DNA from 3 places in the Paenibacillus sp. E222 genome. Region 3 is predicted to be linked to each of the others. Evidence: riboswitches for the same ligand, from Rfam matches in the RefSeq annotation. Region 3 holds a riboswitch; each other region holds the start of a gene.
What was found. Region 3 has a riboswitch for thiamine pyrophosphate ahead of HW560_RS03085 (ABC transporter substrate-binding protein). Riboswitches for the same ligand answer to the same signal wherever they lie in the genome.
Positions count from the first base shown of each region.

Region 1: another riboswitch for thiamine pyrophosphate. It lies ahead of tenA (thiaminase II); the one in region 3 lies ahead of HW560_RS03085 (ABC transporter substrate-binding protein).
Region 2: another riboswitch for thiamine pyrophosphate. It lies ahead of HW560_RS00685 (ECF transporter S component); the one in region 3 lies ahead of HW560_RS03085 (ABC transporter substrate-binding protein).

Region 1 is NZ_CP058552.1:5,433,608-5,439,753, reverse strand. It holds gene HW560_RS24150 (AraC family transcriptional regulator) at 1-104, opposite strand, end outside; gene HW560_RS24145 (NAD(P)/FAD-dependent oxidoreductase) at 347-1,477, shown strand; gene HW560_RS24140 (hypothetical protein) at 1,486-1,773, shown strand; TPP riboswitch at 1,820-1,918, shown strand; gene tenA (thiaminase II) at 2,040-2,711, shown strand; gene HW560_RS24130 (GNAT family N-acetyltransferase) at 2,762-3,295, shown strand; gene HW560_RS24125 (TetR/AcrR family transcriptional regulator) at 3,345-3,779, shown strand; gene HW560_RS24120 (DHA2 family efflux MFS transporter permease subunit) at 3,814-5,253, opposite strand; gene HW560_RS24115 (TetR/AcrR family transcriptional regulator) at 5,535-6,140, shown strand.
Region 2 is NZ_CP058552.1:158,776-164,921, reverse strand. It holds gene HW560_RS00700 (radical SAM/SPASM domain-containing protein) at 1-600, shown strand, start outside; gene HW560_RS00695 (pectate lyase) at 968-1,636, shown strand; gene HW560_RS00690 (copper amine oxidase N-terminal domain-containing protein) at 1,809-2,762, opposite strand; TPP riboswitch at 2,926-3,036, shown strand; gene HW560_RS00685 (ECF transporter S component) at 3,275-3,868, shown strand; partial or broken gene HW560_RS34340 (ATP-binding cassette domain-containing protein) at 3,959-4,309, shown strand; gene HW560_RS00680 (ATP-binding cassette domain-containing protein) at 4,283-5,377, shown strand; gene HW560_RS00675 (energy-coupling factor transporter transmembrane component T family protein) at 5,352-6,146, shown strand.
Region 3 is NZ_CP058552.1:713,692-719,837, reverse strand. It holds gene HW560_RS03100 (ABC transporter ATP-binding protein) at 1-196, opposite strand, end outside; gene HW560_RS03095 (ABC transporter permease) at 242-1,000, opposite strand; gene HW560_RS03090 (thiamine-binding protein) at 1,000-1,290, opposite strand; gene HW560_RS03085 (ABC transporter substrate-binding protein) at 1,514-2,554, opposite strand; TPP riboswitch at 2,776-2,888, opposite strand; gene HW560_RS03080 (NAD-dependent epimerase/dehydratase family protein) at 3,034-3,789, opposite strand; gene HW560_RS03075 (VOC family protein) at 3,808-4,194, opposite strand; gene HW560_RS03070 (DUF2798 domain-containing protein) at 4,386-4,874, shown strand; gene HW560_RS03065 (MFS transporter) at 5,324-6,146, opposite strand, start outside.

The sequences.
Region 1 (6,146 bases), 2.8 Mb from region 3:
TGACCGTTCCAATTCATTAATTCATCTACAGTCAGCTGATTTTGACCTGTAATCATAAGCGGCATATCGGTATCCAGTGAATTCCCCGTACTAGGTTTCGGCATCGTTGTGTTATTCCTCATTTCGTTAAAGGTCGTGTGCGTAAATGGCGAAGATACAGCGTTAAAAGAAACATGATTTGAATTATATTACATAAATGACATTAATTTAAACGGTCTATTCACTTCGATGAACCACTTATCGAAAACCTTTTAGGAACACGTATCATCATGTCGATGCTTTGCCATTATCAGACCATATAGTATACGCTATAATGGATACAGTGATTTAGGAAAGGGATGCAGTCATGAAGAAAGTCATCGTCGTAGGATCAGGAATTCTTGGGGCTTCCACAGCGTATCAATTGGCAAAAAGGGGTGCGGAAGTTCTTCTTATAGACCGGAAAGATCGAGGGCAGGCTACGGATGCTGCTGCCGGGATCATCTGTCCCTGGTTATCTCAGCGCCGCAATCAGGATTGGTATCAGCTCGCCAAGGCGGGTGCACGTTTTTATCCCGGGTTGATTGAAGAACTCAAGAGCGAAGGGGAAACGGAAACAGGTTACGCTCAAGTGGGTGCTCTTAGTATTCATACGGATGTGGAGAAAATCAACAAGATGCAGGAGCGAGCACACCTTCGTAAAGAAGATGCACCAGAGATTGCGGATATTACTTGTCTGGATGCAAAAGAAACCCATGAGCGTTTTCCTCTTCTGGAGGAGAGCTTTCAGTCAGTATACATCAGCGGTGCTGCGCGTATCGATGGACGTGCACTGCGTGATGCCTTAATCCGATCGGCACAGCGTAATGGAGCGGTTCTGATTGATGGAGACGCGACACTTCAATATGAATCGGACCGAGTAACTGGAGTGGTTGTGGACGGTAAAGTCATATCGGCTGACGAGGTAATTGTGTGTGCCGGCGCGTGGGCTAATGAACTGTTGAAGCCCTTGGGCATTGATTTTAAGGTTCATTATCAGAAGGCACAAATTATGCACTTGCAGGTTCACGATCGAAAGGACACTGGGAACTGGCCTGTAGTCATGCCTCCTTCGGATCAATATTTGTTAGCCTTTGATCAACAGAAGATTGTGATCGGAGCGACTCACGAAAATGATATTGAAGGATACGATACAAGAGTAACCGCAGGCGGAATGCAGGAAATTTTGAATAAAGGATTGGAACTGGCTCCCGGTTTAGCTGATAGCACGTTTCAGGAAGTAAGAGTAGGATTTCGTCCATTTACACCAGGTTTTCTTCCGGTAATGGGTGCTGTCCCAGGTTGGAATGGTTTGATTACAGCCAACGGGCTTGGAGCTTCCGGTTTAACGATGGGGCCTTTTATTGGAAGTCAACTGGCCAAGTTGGCTCTTGGTATGGAGTTAGATATCGATATTCAGCCATATGACCTTGGAAAAGCAATGGATCATCAGAAATGAGGTGAACTATGACGTATTCACAGCGCTTAACTCACGGCAACTCCTCAGACATCATTTATCTGGAGCACCAGATTAGCATCGCCGAGGAGGAATTGGCAAAAGCCGAGGAAGAGCGGCGGGCATACGAATCGGATTTAGATCAGTTAAGGAAGTCTCCAGATCATTCAACATCAGCAACGAACATCTCTAATGAGCAAAAATTAGTGGTTGAGTTAAACAAGGTACACAGTATGATTAAGACCATCCGGACACGACTTAAGAACTTGCAAGAAGATTTAGGGGAACTTGAAGATTAATAGGAATAGTTTGACATTTGGAAAAACACATGTTGTAATAAGCCTGAGCTATTTGCAGGGGGACTGTTCGCAGTTGAGAAGGTTAAAACCTGACCCTTTGAACCTGTTAGTTAATACTGACGTAGGGAGCAAATGACATGTACTCATGTTATTTTGCCCTTGCCGAAAATAGGTCAAGGGCTTTTTGGTCTGCATTTTGGGGGACAGAACGCGATAGCTGGGTGTGAAGCGGGGACATTATGATTTTAATAAAAGGAGCAATGATCATGTCATTTTCGAGAACGTTAAAAGATAAGTCCAGAATCGTATGGGAAGATGGATACAACCATCCTTTTTTACACGAAATGGGGAAAGGCACACTGGATCAGGAAGCGTTTAAGTTTTATCTTCTTCAGGACTATACCTATCTGATTGAATATGCGAAGATTTTTGCCATGGGCGCGGTGAAGGCGACAGATGAAAAACTGATGACGAACTTTACGGTGATTCAACACGCTATTCTGTACGAAGAAATGGATTTGCATCGAAATTATATGAAGGAATTTGGGATTACGCTGGATGAAAATCATACGGTCAAACCATCTCTGTACAACAAGGCGTATACGTCGAATATGATGAGTGTTGCACAAACAGGTGGTGTTGCCGAAATCATCGCCGTCATTTTCCCATGTGCGTGGACGTATTACGACTATGCAACAAGATTAAAAGAACAATATCGAGATTCATTAGAGGGCAATTTCTATCAGACGTGGATCGAAAATTATGCAAGTGATGAATTCCGCGATTCATTCGAATGGTTCTATGATACATTGGATGCATTATGTGAACATAAAACCGAGCAGGAACTGGAGGCCATTGAAGACATATTTAGAAGAAGTGTTGAATTTGAATATCTGTTCTGGGATATGGCTTATAATCAGCAACTCTCGTACTTCTGATGAATGAAATCTCAAATCTATTACAACCAGAGACAAGGATGAACATACAGATGAACAATCATGGGGAACGCATCTATTTACGATTTTTGAACGTGGAGGACGCGCCGACACTGCTGGATTTGCAGTTCCGTAACCGGGCTGTTTTCGAAGAGATATCGGCAAGTGAACGATCAGAGACATTCTATACACTGGAGGGCCAGTTAGCCCTTCTTGAAGGCTGGAACAAGGCGAGGGAAGAAGGGAAACGTTACTCTTTCGGGATCTTCCTGAACCATACGCATGAGCTTATTGGGGAGATCTCTCTGTTCGAACTTGAACTGGATTCCATCAGCAAATGGATTGTTGGTTATGTGCTCGATCAGGCCCAGAATGGTAAGGGATACATGAGTGAAGCTCTGCGGCTAGCACTTAATTTTGCCGTGAATGACGGGGGAATAAAACGAGTGGAGGCAGGTGCACTTCCCGACAATGCCGGATCAATTCGAGTGTTGCGTAAAGCGGGCTTCCAGGAAACGGACCGTCAGAATATTAAAATCAAGGGAATTTGGAAGGAACATGTGATGTTTGCAGTGGATTTGCAGTAGAGTGTTGAATATCGTAACGTGAACCGCCTAACTCATCCAGAGGGAACTTATGAATAAACGGAAACAAATGTTATTGGACTCAGCACTTGTGCTCTTTGAGAAACATGGAGTAACCAACACTTCCATACAAATGATTCTAGACGAGTCAGGTGTGTCCAAAGGAACATTTTACAAATTCTTTGGTTCAAAGGATGATTGTATTCTTGCCATTCTGGAGCAGCGTGTACAGGAAGACATGATGATTCGCAAAGATTTGGAGAGCCAAAGCTATGCTTCCGATTTTGATCTACTGGTGGATCAGATTATGGTCCCGATGATGTTGCCAGAAACAAAGCTGGTTGTGGAGTTATTCTACGTTAGCGCGGAAGTTCTCACTTCAGTGGAGAGGCTACGGTTTATTTTATTATTTCATACACAAAAAAGCGGCAGATTGGACGTAAAGCTTAGGGTCCTGATCTGCCGCTTTTGGTATACGATACAATAGGCTCTACATGATGTAATTCATGTAAATGCTGTTCTTAATTTGTATTCATCGAGACTTTTTGTCTTACAGGCTGCTTGGAGTCTTCCTCCGTTGCTTGTTTGGTACGTTTGATGAAGAAGGAAAGTAGCAATCCGACAACGGCAATGCCGATAATGACAACATAAGCATCATTAATTCCCTGGATCATGGATTCCATTCCCAACTGCTGCTGGGTTAAGCCTTTGGCTGCCCCCGTTGCCACCATATCCTGTACATGTGCCGTTGTGCGACTGGTCATTACACTTACAAGCAATGAAGTACCCACAGCGCCGGCTACCTGTCTGACGGTGTTGGATATTGCTGTACCGTGTGGCCCAAGTCTTGGAGGCAGTTGATTCAAACCTGCAGTTTGGATCGGCATCATGAGCAAGGCCATACCAATTCGACGACCTGTTGACATTAATACAAGGTAGGTATAGCTGGTAGAATCGGTTAGATCAATGAAACCAATAGTGGTTACGATCGTGATAACCATCCCGATAATCGCCAGCCATTTTGCACCAAACCGGTCAAACAATCTACCGGTTATTGGCATCAGGAAGCCCATGACAAGCGCTCCTGGAAGCAATAATAATCCGGACTCCAATGCCGTGTAACCCCGTGCATTTTGGAGGTACAAAGGAAGCAACATCATATCGGCATACATGATCATCGTGATCGCGATATTAATGATCGTGGTCAGAGAGAACATATTATACTTGAAAGCCCGCAGATCGAGCAGGGGATTTGCTGACGCGAGCTGTCTCCATGTGAACAGTCCAAGAGCAACAACTCCTGCTGCAAGGCATATGATGACTTCTGCACTTGTCCATCCCAGACTTCCCGCCCGGCTGAAGCCATACAGCAATGCGCCGAATCCAATCGTGGACAGCAGCACGCTGAGCGTATCGAATTTGAGTTTGACCCGTTCAGATACATTTTTGAGATATACAAACGCAAAACCAATAACAATAACGGTTAGGGGAATCATCCCGTAAAACATCGTTTGCCATGTGTAGTGCTCAAGAATATAACCAGCAAGGGTTGGCCCAATGGCCGGAGCGAAAATGATGGCAAAACCGACCATACCCATCGCGGCCCCCCTTTTCTCAGGAGAGAACAAGGTAAGAATGACATGCATCAACAATGGCATGATAATACCAGCACCGGCTGCTTGAACCATACGTCCTGTTAACAATGTACCGAAATTACTCGCAAGGGCAGATATAATCGTACCGATGAGGAAAATAAACATCGAAGCTTGAAATAATTGCCGTGTCGAAAAGCGTTGCATGAAATAGGCTGTGATGGGAATGAGGACTCCATTCACCAGCATATAGCCTGTCGTAAACCATTGGGCTGTTGCTGCTGAGATATTAAAATCACCCATCAGCTCCGGCGTTGCCACACTCATAACGGTTTGGTTCAATGTGGCAAGAAATGCACCCAAAATCATAACAAACAGTATGGGGCCCTTTTTTACGTCATCTCTTTCTTTTAATCTAGCCTGACTCAATCCATTCCATCCTTTCAATCCACACGTGACTAAATTTACAACGTGTTGTATAGTTTACATTGTATCTATTGAATTATATACATATTCCCGCAGATTACAATTTACGATTTTGGGTATTTTCGTTGCTTATTTTACGAAATAATAAAATATGTCGTCTAATTCGGAAATAAACGACTGATCATTTAAAATTGTAATTTTCAAAATTTGAGGAGTGATTTTGCATGAAAAACGATAAGAAGTCTGCTACAGATCCTCGTATACTTCGTACAAGACAGTTGATTCGTGATGCTTTTGTAGATCTGTTGCAGGAAATGGACATCGAGAAATTGTCCGTCAATCGAATTGCAGAACGAGCGACGATCAATCGGGTGACCTTTTATCTGCATTATCGGGATATCACAGACATGATGGAGAAAATGGCGGATGAGATGATTGAGAACATTGAACGCATTGTGGAGGAACATGCTCCTCAATTTGAGGATGCTGCCAAAGACGATGGTTGGCCAGTGCTAGTGAAATTGCTTGAACACTTTGCTGACCATTCCAAATTCTATCGCGTCGTTCTCGCTTCCAGACGAACGCCTATTTTTACGGAGAGGCTGTTGAAATTGCTATCGAAACTCGTTTCGGCCAAGATCGAAAGCTTGGAGCTGGGGAACTCTCTTGCACAAGCGGGTATTCATAAGGAGATCGCCATCTGGTACAGTTCCTCCGCCCTGATTGGTACCATTGTATCCTGGCTTCGCAATGACATGCCTTATGCACCGCATTTTCTAGCTAAACAGTTCTCATTAATTCGTGCGTATTCTTACAATGATTTGATTTAACAAAAA
Region 2 (6,146 bases), 550 kb from region 3:
CACAAACTGCTTGGCAAACCCGCGCTGCGTCAGATGAACTTCTCCCTGCACAGCTTTGATGGTCATGAGGGTTCTACAGACCGTGAGGGTTATCTGGGCAATGTGTTGTCTTTTGTTCGAGAAGCCGTGAAGCACAATGTCATTATTTCATTCCGACTCTGGAATCTGACACAGGATAACTTTACGAATGCGCAGATGAACCGAAACCGGGAGACGCTGGAGGTCCTTGAACGAGAGTTCAATCTGGATTTCCGTATTGAGGAGAAAGTGGTGCCAGGGAGTGGTGTCAAAATTGCCCCGAATGTATATCTGAATCAGGATCATGAATTCCAGTGGCCGAGTCTGGATGCACCCGAAGATGATGGTAAAGGCTTCTGTCATGCGCTTCGCAGTCAGGCAGCCGTGCTTGTCGATGGAACTGTGGTTCCATGCTGTCTAGATGGTGAAGGTGTAATTAACTTGGGCAACGTTCACGAAAAATCGTTCTCGGAGATTGTGGATGGTGAACGAGCCAATAATCTGTTCTATGGTTTCTCCAAACGGGAAGCCGTGGAGGAATTATGTCGGAAGTGCGGATATCGTCAGCGGTTCGGAGCCTAAAGCGTAATTTAATAAATAAAATGAGATTCAAAATAATAGAGATCACGTTGTCTGAAAACAGATGAAGTGGTCTTTCGTTTTTTTTTTAGAACGATAAAGGAGCATATAGCCATAGATTATAAGTTGTAAAAGAAGCATACCCGAAGTTGAGATCGGCACATTACACAATGGAGTACGATGCAAAAAATGCCGAGAACACAGGTATAATGCTGTCGTTTCTATATCTAAGCTAATGATTATTATCGTAACATTCCTTTTTTGGTAGGATCAGGGTAGGTTCCAAGCCAGAGGTGCACCTCTGATCGGTTCCTTGAGGACAAGCTTATGCTTGTACGCCAATTCATCAGAATAAGGGAGGATTTAAGTGATGAAAAAAATGTTGACGTTGTTACTGTCCGCGGGTTTGGTCGCTTCATTATTCAGTGCAATTCCAGCTTTTGCCGCACCTACTGTGGTAAACTCAACGATTATTGTACCCAAGGGTGAAACGTTTGACGGCAAAGGCCAAACCTATGTAGCTAACCCCTCCACACTGGGAGATGGATCTCAAGCGGAAAATCAGAAGCCGGTATTTCGACTGGAGGCAGGCGCCACGCTCAAAAATGTAAATATCGGTTCACCCGCAGCTGACGGTGTTCATTGTTACGGTAACTGTACAATTTCAAATGTGGTGTGGGAGGATGTAGGCGAGGACGCTCTGACTCTGAAATCAGCCGGAACAGTCAACATTACTGGCGGGGCAGCTTACAAAGCCTACGATAAAGTATTTCAAATTAATGCAGCCGGAACGATTAACATTAAAAATTTCCGTGCAGACGATATTGGCAAGCTGGTGCGTCAAAATGGTGGAACCACCTTCACGGTGAACATGACGCTGGACAACTCAAATATTTCCAACGTCAAAGATTCGATCATGCGTACGGACAGCAGTACATCGCAAGGGAAAATTACAAATACCCGTTATTCTAAAGTCCCGACCTTATTTAAGGGATTTGCTTCGGGAAAAACCAGTCAGTCCGGAAATACGCAATATTAAGACAATGATATCCGTGAGCGAATAAATAAAGAATAATGCTAAAAAGGGATGTCCCCCGTTATGTTTATTCATCACGTAGGGGACATCCCTTTTGGTGTTGCATTCAGAAGAAGCATCATTTGCCCACCTGCGCCGATACAAAGGTCTCTAAAGCCTGGGCGGGCATTCCAATTTACTTTTCTTCCGGAACTTCAACGATCACTTTACCTTTCTCAGGGGCAATGGAGCCCGCATGGATGGAGCCGGACTTGTTCATGATCTCGTAGGAAGTCTCTTCAAGCATACGAGAATACTTAAATGATACGAGGGTTTGACCCTTGACGGAAGGGCGAGTCCCTGCTTCAGCAACGGGTTTGGTTTTGATAAAAAACAGGTCACCGATAGTTCCGGCATCTTTACCGATATTGGCCTGCCATTTCAGCAGGGCGTTTTCATTTTTAATCGTGTAATAGCTGATCAGATCGTTATCTTCAACAATGAAGAAACTTTCCTTTTTGCCTTGTTCAAAAATGTATTGAATGGATGAATCCACTGGACCCAGAGGGTTGCGAATCTCCAGGCGTGCTTGTCCCAGTTCAGAGAAGCGTGGCAAATGCAGCGCAGCTTCACGCGCCACAGTCAGATCAGCACTGCTGTAGTCTTTGACCACCGCAGCATCCGTGGTGTAGATGTAGGCCTCCTTGGCCGTCTGGTTCCAGCGAACCTGTGCGCCAAAGGCTTCGCCAATGGCACGGAGCGGAAGCATGGCTTTGCCATTCACCAGAATGGGAGCGGACGACAACGTCGCATTCTGACCGTTTTTCTTCATTGTTTTGCTGTTGGGTATAAGAACATATTTGTCGCTGTCTGTGCTGATGCTAATCTGTTTTGTTTTGTTATTGTAGCCAAACGTATAGTCCCCGAGGAATTGAAGTTCAGTCAATGCTACGTACGTTATACCCTGCTTTATAACCACATCATTTTGAGCTTGTACATTGTTAATATACGCTGTCGGTTTGTGTGTTGTTGCTGCTTCCGCGACAGTGGATGACAGCAGTGCGGGTGCCGTACCCGCGGTGAGAATCGAAGCGGCAAGGATCATTTTCCACTTTTTTTGCTGCCAGGCAGTATTGGTTTGTTTCATCATTATCAATCTCCCTTCTTGTATACCAAACGGACTACTTGATCCAAATGTTGCATAGTATTGTAAAGTACACCACAGAATGTCTTCTCTGATTTACCCAAAATACAGCGTAATGATTTTTCCGGGATTGTCACAAATACCCATGTGTTGTACAGTAGAAGCAATGAAATAAGTGAACCGGGAGCTCAATGAAGTTGGGCTGAGAGAGCGGCCTTGTGCCGCTGACCGTAAATCTGATCTGGGTAATGCCAGCGTAGAGAACATGAATTTGCGATGTGCAATGGTAAGCGATAGGGATAGAACATAAATGTCAGCGTTTCTTGGGTGCAGCAGGATTTTTCTGATGTGACGGGAATGGTGTCGTTTGTTTTCTTCTTTCTCTATATCTGCCTAATGCGCAGCATCGTGAGATTGTAAACTGTGCGTATGGCCTGCCTGGAAACCGGGGAGGCTTTTTTGTTTGTTTTATTGTTTATTTTATAAATCCAGGGAAACAGAGGAAGGAAGTAGAGAACATGTCAACAGCAGTAGGCAGCAACAGATTGAAGTTAACCGATATTTTGGTAACGATTGTGATTGCGGTGGTCTTCGGGGTGATCTACAAAATATGGGGACCTACATATGATCTGATGAAGCCATTCGGCGTTCATGCGGAGCAGATGATTTATGGCATGTGGTTTATGGCGGGAACCTTTGCCTTTGTAATCATTCGTAAGCCGGGTGTAGCCATTCTGGCTGAAGTAGCGGCATCCACGGTGAGTGCTTTTCTCGGAAGTGAGTGGGGCATGTCGACACTGGTGTATGGACTGTTGCAAGGGCTGGGTGCAGAGATCTTCTTCGCCGCATTTCTGTATCGGAAAAGCAATCTGTTCGTCACCTGCCTTGCGGCTATTGGTGCAGCGGCAGCTTCGCTTGTACTGGATTATCAGTACGGGTACATTGATTCCCTCTCGGCTTGGAATTATACACTGTTTATCGGGTTCCGCTTCATTGGCAGTATTCTGATTGCAGGTGTATTCGCCTATTACCTTGCCAAAGCGCTGGAGCTTACAGGTGTAACACGATCCCTTAGACCGGTGTCGAAGCAGGATTACGAGGCGCTGGACTAGATGAATGAAGTGGAGAATGTGCAAGCGGTAGGTGTTACGAATCTAAGATGCAAGTTCCCGGGAGAGAAGGCCTTGGTGTTTCAAGGCTTGTCTCTCTCTGTGCGTCAAGGGGAGAAAGTATTATTGCTTGGTCCAAGCGGATCTGGCAAATCAACCTTGCTGCAAATTCTGAGCGGTCTGATTCCGCGATCTGTGGAGATTCCGATGAAATGTGATGACATTCAGGTGCCTGAGCAGCCCGGCATTGTTTTTCAAGATCCGGATACCCAGTTCTGTATGTCATATACGGATGAAGAGATTGCTTTTGTATTGGAGAACCGGAATATTCCACGCGAGCAGATGCCTACCCTTATCCATCAATACCTGGAACAGGTCGGGTTATGCTTTGAACATAATCGAACACTCATTCAATCCATGTCTCAGGGTATGAAGCAGCGTCTTGCGATGGCTTCGATTCTGGCCATGGAGCCAGACGTACTCTTTTTGGATGAACCAACGGCACTGCTGGATGATGAAGGAACCTCTCAGGTGTGGGAAACGGTGAAACAGATTGCACAGGACAAAACACTCATTATCGTAGAACATAAAATTAATGAAATCGTCGAGTGGGTAGACCGAATCATCGTATTGTCGCCTGAAGGAAAGATTGTGGCAGATGGCCCGGCGAATCAGGTGTTTACAGATGAGCGGAATATGCTCAGGGAATACGGGATCTGGTATCCAGGGGTCTGGGAAGAACGAGGCCAATCGAAGGCACAGGCATGGGTCTCAGGAGAGGATAGTCGTTACGGTGCAACAGAAACTGAAAGTATAGATTATAAGGAGGGGGAAACCTCTGCACTGATCCAACCAGCCCTGGAAATGCAGCAATTCACCGGATGGCGCGGAAAAACGCCATTCATTCAGGTGGAGCAGGCCAAGGTATGGCACGGAGATTGGGTGGGGATTGTCGGGGCTAACGGGGCAGGTAAAAGTTCATTATTGCTGTCCATGATGAATATTCTAAAAACGACAGGTCAATATGTTGTGGAAGGACAATCGGCTGGAAAAACCGAGCAGCTTGCAGATCGCATTGCCTTTGTATTCCAGAATCCTGAATTTCAATTCGTGACAAATTCAGTCCGTGATGAAGTGGGATTTTCCTTGCTGAGCGGAAAGCTAACTGCCGAAGAAAGAGGTATCCGAACCGATCATATGTTGGAGCAATTCGGACTGAGTGAGCTGTCCGGTAGGCACCCATATCAATTGTCGATGGGACAGAAACGACGGCTGAGTGTAGCATCAGCTCTGGTACGGGAACAGCGTATTTTGTTATTGGATGAACCTACCTTTGGACAGGATGCGCGGAATACCTTTTCCATGTTATCCCAGCTGGAGCGGTTGCGGCGTGAAGGGACAGCCATCGTGATGGTTACGCATGATCATGAAATCGTGAAACGTTATTGCAACAGGATCTGGACGGTGGATGAGGGGAGGTTAACGGATGCAGCTCTCGTTTCCTCATCGTGAGACTTGGCTTCACGCGGTGAATCCGGGGTTGAAAATGATTTTCCTGACATTGCTGTTTGTCTTCGTCATTCTTGTTCACAACCTGAATGTAATGGCGAATGTGGCAGTTGTCATGCTGTTATTGCTGGGCTGGACAGGTCACCCATGGCCCAGATTATTGCTGTATGCGTCTCCGTTCATTCTGGTATTTATATCAACTTCCACAGGTATGATCATGTTTGGTAAAGGCGAGACCACCTGGTTTCAGTGGGGATTGATTCATATTACCGAAGAGAGCTTCTATCGCGGGCTGCACCTGGGCTTTCGTTCCCTAAGTATGGCGGCAGCTGGATTGTTGTTCGGCCTGACGACCAAGCCTGTTCGTCTCTTTTATTCCCTCATGCAGCAGTGGAGGCTCCCACCTAAGTATGCTTATAGTTTCCTGGCGGCGATGCGTATGATTCCGATTTTGCTGGATGAATTCCAGACGCTGCGGTATGCCATCCGCATTCGGGGAACGAGGGAGCACGGCTCCCGCTGGAATGTATACGGCACACTGAAACGATATGCTATTCCACTACTTGCACAGAGTATTCGCCGTGCGCAGCGTATGGCGGTGGCGATGGAAGCAAAAGGATTCAAGGAAGGCGGGAGCCGGACCTATTACGTTCAGATCGGATATTCCCGAGCGGATGTATGGTTTGTGGGGTATTTTATCATCATGTTAACCGCTGCTTATATATTGGGAACTACATTCCCTTATCATTCAATGCTTGTGGATGTAAGGTAA
Region 3 (6,146 bases):
GGGACAGGCCATCCAGAACAGGCAATGTGCTGCGTCGCTCGCGGAACGAAGCATGCACGTTCAGAACTTCGAGCGCTGGTGATGATTGATGTGCAGGTAAGGCCACGTTTTCTTGCTCGGGACCTCCGCTGCTCGTTGGAAGGGTTGCACCTTCATCCGGCTCAGCAGCTACCCGCTCGTTGTGTTCGGGTGTCATCTTGTCATCACTTCCTAACCTTTATAGGGTGCATATATTTCAAAGTTATCGCTTTTGTGGTCGCCAGCGTACGAGCAGCTTCTCCAGTAGCGCAATGAGCAGGAAGAGCAGCAGGCTCAGTGCTACAATAATCATGATTGCCACGAAAAGACGATCCGTCCGATAGGCTGATTTTTGCAGCATCATATAATAACCGATCCCCTTATCTGCACCGATCCATTCGGCGATAATCGCACCCATGACGCTGTACGTAGCGGCGATTTTAATCCCCGAGAATACCGAGGGCAATGCATGTGGAAGTTCGAGCTTCCAGAAGATTTGGCCGCGTTTTGCACCAGCCATGCGCATATAGTTCATCATCGCTGCATCGGTGCGGGTCAACCCGTCCATAGCAGCTACAGCCACCGGGAAGAAGCAGACCAGGATGATAGTAATCAATTTGGGCAGCAGCCCAAATCCGAACCAGATTAACAGGAGCGGCGCGAGCGCGATGGTCGGAATATTTTGACTAAGGATAAGTAATGGATAGAGTGCAGATTTCAAAAATGGAATTAAATGCAGCACCATCGCAATCAGTAATCCCACGAGCGTACCTGCTGCGAACCCAATCAATGTCAGCTGGATTGTTGCCCATGCATGCATGCCAAGTCGATCTGCTTGGGACGCTGCTTCATGGGCGATGTCCGAAGGCGCAGGCAGCATCCATTTCTCAATATGGAACAGGGAGACAGCTCCCTGCCATATCGCTATAAAGAGAATAACCGCCACAAAGGGCGGCCATACGCTTTTCCAATAGGCATGCATTAGCGATATTTCTCCGTCAGGGTGTCCATGCTGAAGCCGCTTGGGCTATGGGCGATCTTGATCTGTGAGATGATGCTTGGACTGCCGGCTTCCACGAGAACTTCGTGCATTTTGCGGACAACCTCCAGCAGTTCCTCCAGTTCACCCTCCATCGTGGTATCCAGTGCATTAACCTGATATTTCAAGCCGGACTGCTGAATCACTTCAATGGCACGATCAACATAAGGATAGGAATTTTCGCCATTTGGCGTTTTAGGAATGACTTGAATGCTAAGTAGTGTGCTTGCCATGAAAGATCACTTTTCCTTTCGAGTTAAATTGCATGAGTTAAACCAGCTTTACACTTGACCACTCCGATTGCAGTACCCTCTTCCGATCGCTGTTATCCCCGAATTTTTTTGATTTCATTTTCCACAAGGGGAAAATCCGGGGATAAAGGCGACCACTTCGTTTCTTCAGATGGGTTCTGCACTCTTCGTTCTGGTGTAAAAAAAAGTTAAACTTAAACCATTTTTATTGGGGTAGAAACTCGTTCGTATACGCTTTGGATACATCTACCTGCTCATCGAGCAGTTTTTTGCTAAACATCCAATCTGTATAGTTCTGCCATACTTCCTGCTTTTGCTCACCCCAGCGCGGTGCGTCATCCTGATATTTCGGACTCAGCCACTTTTGGCTTGCGAGTACAAGGTCCTTATCCAGATCCGGTACGGCCTTGATCAGAATGTTCGCAGCGTCTTCGGGATGATCAATCGCATATTGATATCCTTCGGAAGTGGCTTTCAGGAATGCTTTAACCAGCTCGGGATCGTTCTGAATCGTCTTTTCATTGGTAACGAGTACAGGAGTGTAGTAGTCCAGTGCCTCGGAATAATCCTTCACATATAACATGTCGATCGGTTCGCCGCGCAGTTCGGCTTCAATACCCGTCCACGCGTAGAAAATCCAGGCAAAGTCGATATCACGTTTCACAGCGGTGAAAAAGTCGGCGTCACCCATGTTAATGTTTTTCACTTTGGATACATCGGCGCCTTCACCTTCCATAATGGATTGCATCACGGCTTCTTCGACTGGGGAACCCCAGCCGCCATAGGTTTTGCCTTCAAAATCTTTGGGAGACTTGATGTTTCGATCCACCGGAGCGGCAAATCCGGACGTGTTATGCTGAATAACCGCAGCGATGGACACAAGCGGTACGCCTTGTGTGCGGGCCTGAGTCACGCTCTCCTGATAACTTACGCCAAAAGGCACTTCATTGGATGCAACCATCGTATCTGCGCCACCGGCACCTGGTTGTACAATCTCTACGTTCAAGCCTTCGGCCTTGTAAAAACCTTGATCTACGGCCGCATACAGGCCGGTATGATTCGTATTTGGTGTCCAGTCCAGCACTACTTTAATGTCCTTGAGGGCTGCGTTGTCACCTTCATTGCTGTTTTCGGTATTGCTGCTGCCAGTTTCTCCTGAAGGTGCAGCTTCTTTGCCGCCACATGCGGCCACAGCCACTAGTAGTACGCACAAGAGCATTAGGCCCATCATTTTACGCCATCTCATCTTCATTTCTCTCCTTCATGTTGTCCGGCCAGTGGCACGGGGTACTCCTTGGCTTCATATCCAAGCATCTTGCATAAATCGACAGATTTATACCAGCTATGATCCGGATGACGTCATTTTTTTTAGCTCTCTGGCTATATAAAAGAACATTAAAAAAGCGCCCCGTTAATCCGGGACGCGTGCAGGCGTTAGAGATGTGGCACTCAGCAAAGAGGCTGGGCCAATTCGATATACTCCGATTCCTACGCTGGCATGATCCAGATCAGGTCTAAGGGTCAGTATCTTGGTGGGATACACTCTCAGCCGGCCTATTCCGACTCCCCTGGGAAACTATGAAGTTACGGGCATTACTATGTGTAATTATAGGCCAGAGGCCTATGCATGTCCAGTCAGGAACTGGATGGGGACACGTATGAAGTTATCAAACAGGCCGTTATACATATGTATAACAGCCTGTTAAGATGTGTGATTTTCAACAATTATCGTGGCGAATCATATAAGGAAATCTGACTGAGTGCAAAAGCATCGGATTTCGGGTCATAGCCTACCTGTTTCTGAGTGGCTTCCAGATTCAACCGTTTAAACTTATTATTCGAGATCCCATGCAGTATGGTGAAGGGCTCCAGCTCTGTAGCTGTAATTGCTTTGAACATCAAATTACACAAGTCAGCCGGACTAATATACGCGCTCATATCCCTTGCCTCCAGCACGGGTCCATCCGGTTGAAAATCATCATATGCACCGATACGTATTGCAACACTTTGTAAACCTTCGGTATACGCAAAATAGGAAGCAAGCGATTCTCCAAAACATTTGCTAACCCCGTACAAATTCCGTGGGCGTGTCGGCATGTCTGGATAGACCTGAGCATCAATGGGATACCCCTCGATCGTCTGTGCACTGCTTGCCAGAATGACTCTTTGCACACCTTGGTCCTTGGCTGCACGGAATACATTAAATGTACCTTTGATATTGATGTCCAACAACGATTCATAGAATCCGGCATGCGGGGAAGGATCTCCCGCCAGATGTACAACCACATCCATGCCTTCGCAAGCGTGCTGACAGGCTTCGGGATCTGTCACATCCAGTGTCATGATCTCATGGTCTGTCCCTTGATACGTATGCAGTCTGTCGATATTCAAATCTGTTAGTCGCAGGTGAAATGCTTCTGACAAGTGTTGGGACACGTCACGTCCAATTTTTCCGGCTGCACCGGTAATTAAAATGTTCATAAAAATCAGCTCCAATTTTTAGCGCTGGAAGAACTCAATCCATTCCTTTTCAGGTCCATAGATGAAGAAATAACGGTAACCGTTAGGCAGTGTAATCATCTCTCCATCAATAAACTCGGCCTCGGTTTCTTTAATGCGGTTATACTCGGCCTCAAGGTCATCGACATGGATGGCAAAGTGGTGCACCGTACCTTCGGAAGGCAGCTTGTCGCTGTATCCCTGAATCAACTCAATCTCGGTCTCATCGCTTCCGTTGAAGCCGAGAAAGGCGAGCTGAATGACACCGTTGGTATGGGTTACCCGGTCTTTCAATTCAAGACCAACAATCTCCGTGTAGAAACGCAGCGTGGTCTCCAGATCGCGAACGGCAATGCCGACGTGGTCAATGCGCTTTTGAAAACTCATAATCAAAAATCCTCCTTTAAATATGCAGTGGATCTTTTCTACCATTTTAAGGGATATCATAGGGCTGTACTACGGGGTTGTCAAATCCGATTTTTAATTTGGGAAAATTATAATTGTTCACAGAATGTTCACTTATGAGGAAGGCTTCATCATCTCTATAATTACGAAGGTAAACAGAGAGGATGAGAGATTTGCCAACGACAAAGAAAGAACAGATTGTTTTTGGAATGATGATGTGCACAGGAATGGTCATCGTCATGATGACTTTCAATTTATGGCACAATGGGTTATTGAGCAAGATGTCCGCGCTAGATATACTGCTTCAATTCATATTGTGTTTTATCATTGCGTTTCTGGTGGAGTCCTTCATTGTTGGACCTGTAGCGAGAAAAATTGCATTTTCCTTACCTTTTGACAAATCCAATAAAATTTTGGGTGTGCTCGCTATGTCATTTTTCATGGTCATTGGGATGGTTCTGATCATGTCCTTATACGGAATGATTTCTGCTTATCTTGCGAATCAGTTAAGTAGAGCATCCGTACTAAATACGTATCTTCATACGATTGCTCGTAATTTCAGCCTGGCGCTTCCTTACCAAATCATTATTCTGGGACCACTCGTTCGATATGTGTTCGGTAAATTCATTAAGGATAAGGGGAGTGTAGTCCCTTCAACCTAAATAACGTTAGTTCCGATTTAGAGCACCTGAAAGTATTTCCTGGGCAATCTTGTGCAAATAAATAGATCGTATGATCACCTTCAATGAAAGGTGATCTGAGGCAAAGGTAGGACACTTTCTACCATGATTACAGCGCTAACGAATCGAGAACATCTTATTAGGCCGGTTTTTAAGGAATGAAAAATCTAACGAATCTCAGCGGCGTTATTATGCTAAGAAACTGCAACGAGACCTTGATTTGGAGCTAATTATCTAGAATAACGTCTCTAGGATTCGTTAGATTTCAAACATGCAGAAATGGAGATGAATAGCGTGTACCAGGTTCGTTAGAACAGAATAACGCTACAACAAAATGTCCACCGCCAATTCATGGCGGTGGACATCTCAATCTCTATAATAGGTATTCTATTTCTGATTCTAATTCTCAGGTCTGCCTCGACACATAACTGTTAAGTCACTGTATCGACCACATGTTTGTTCTGCCATTGATACGCAATCACGCTGATCATCAGCAGACCAACTGCAAAAATGGCAAGCATCCATGCGGACTGGTTAACCTCCAGATGGTCCAGACTCCAGCCTGTAACCAAAGGCAGAATGGCACCACCAACCCCACCTGACGCAATCAGGATGCTGGGCGTTGATTCTTCTGTTCCAGGCAGCATTTTGCTGGCGAAGACGAGGGCAATGGAGAATACACCAGATAATGCGAGCCCGAGCAACAGAATGATCAGAAATGCCGACCAGATCTGGTTGGTAAAAGGAAAGATCATCAGCAGCACAACTGCTGCAAGGCAACTGTACAGAACGTAGACGCGATATTGGAATTTCTCCGCAATATATCCGGCAAACAGTCGTCCAACGGACATGGCGATCCAGAAGCAGGTAACACTAAGTGCAGCACCTGCTTCCTTCATGTTCATTTTCTCAATCAGAATGGCTGGCATGAAGTTGGCAAGGCTCATTTCAGTGCCGACATAGAGAAAGAAAAATAAAACAAATAAAGACAGAAGAGCCAAATTACGGCCGTGATAGGTTGAACGAGTTGGTTTAATGTCTTCAGGATTCGTTCCATTTGGCAATTCAGCAGCTTGAGTGTGTACAGGAGTCTGGTCTGAGCTGCGTCGACTCAGCTCGTTGTCCAGCTCACCGAATGAACTTTTGGCCCAGAAGATAAAAGTCATCGCTGCACAGACGGCAACCACGAGGAACGACATGCGCCAGTACTCTGCAGAAATCAGACCGCTGGCAATGAGCGGCATGACCATGGCG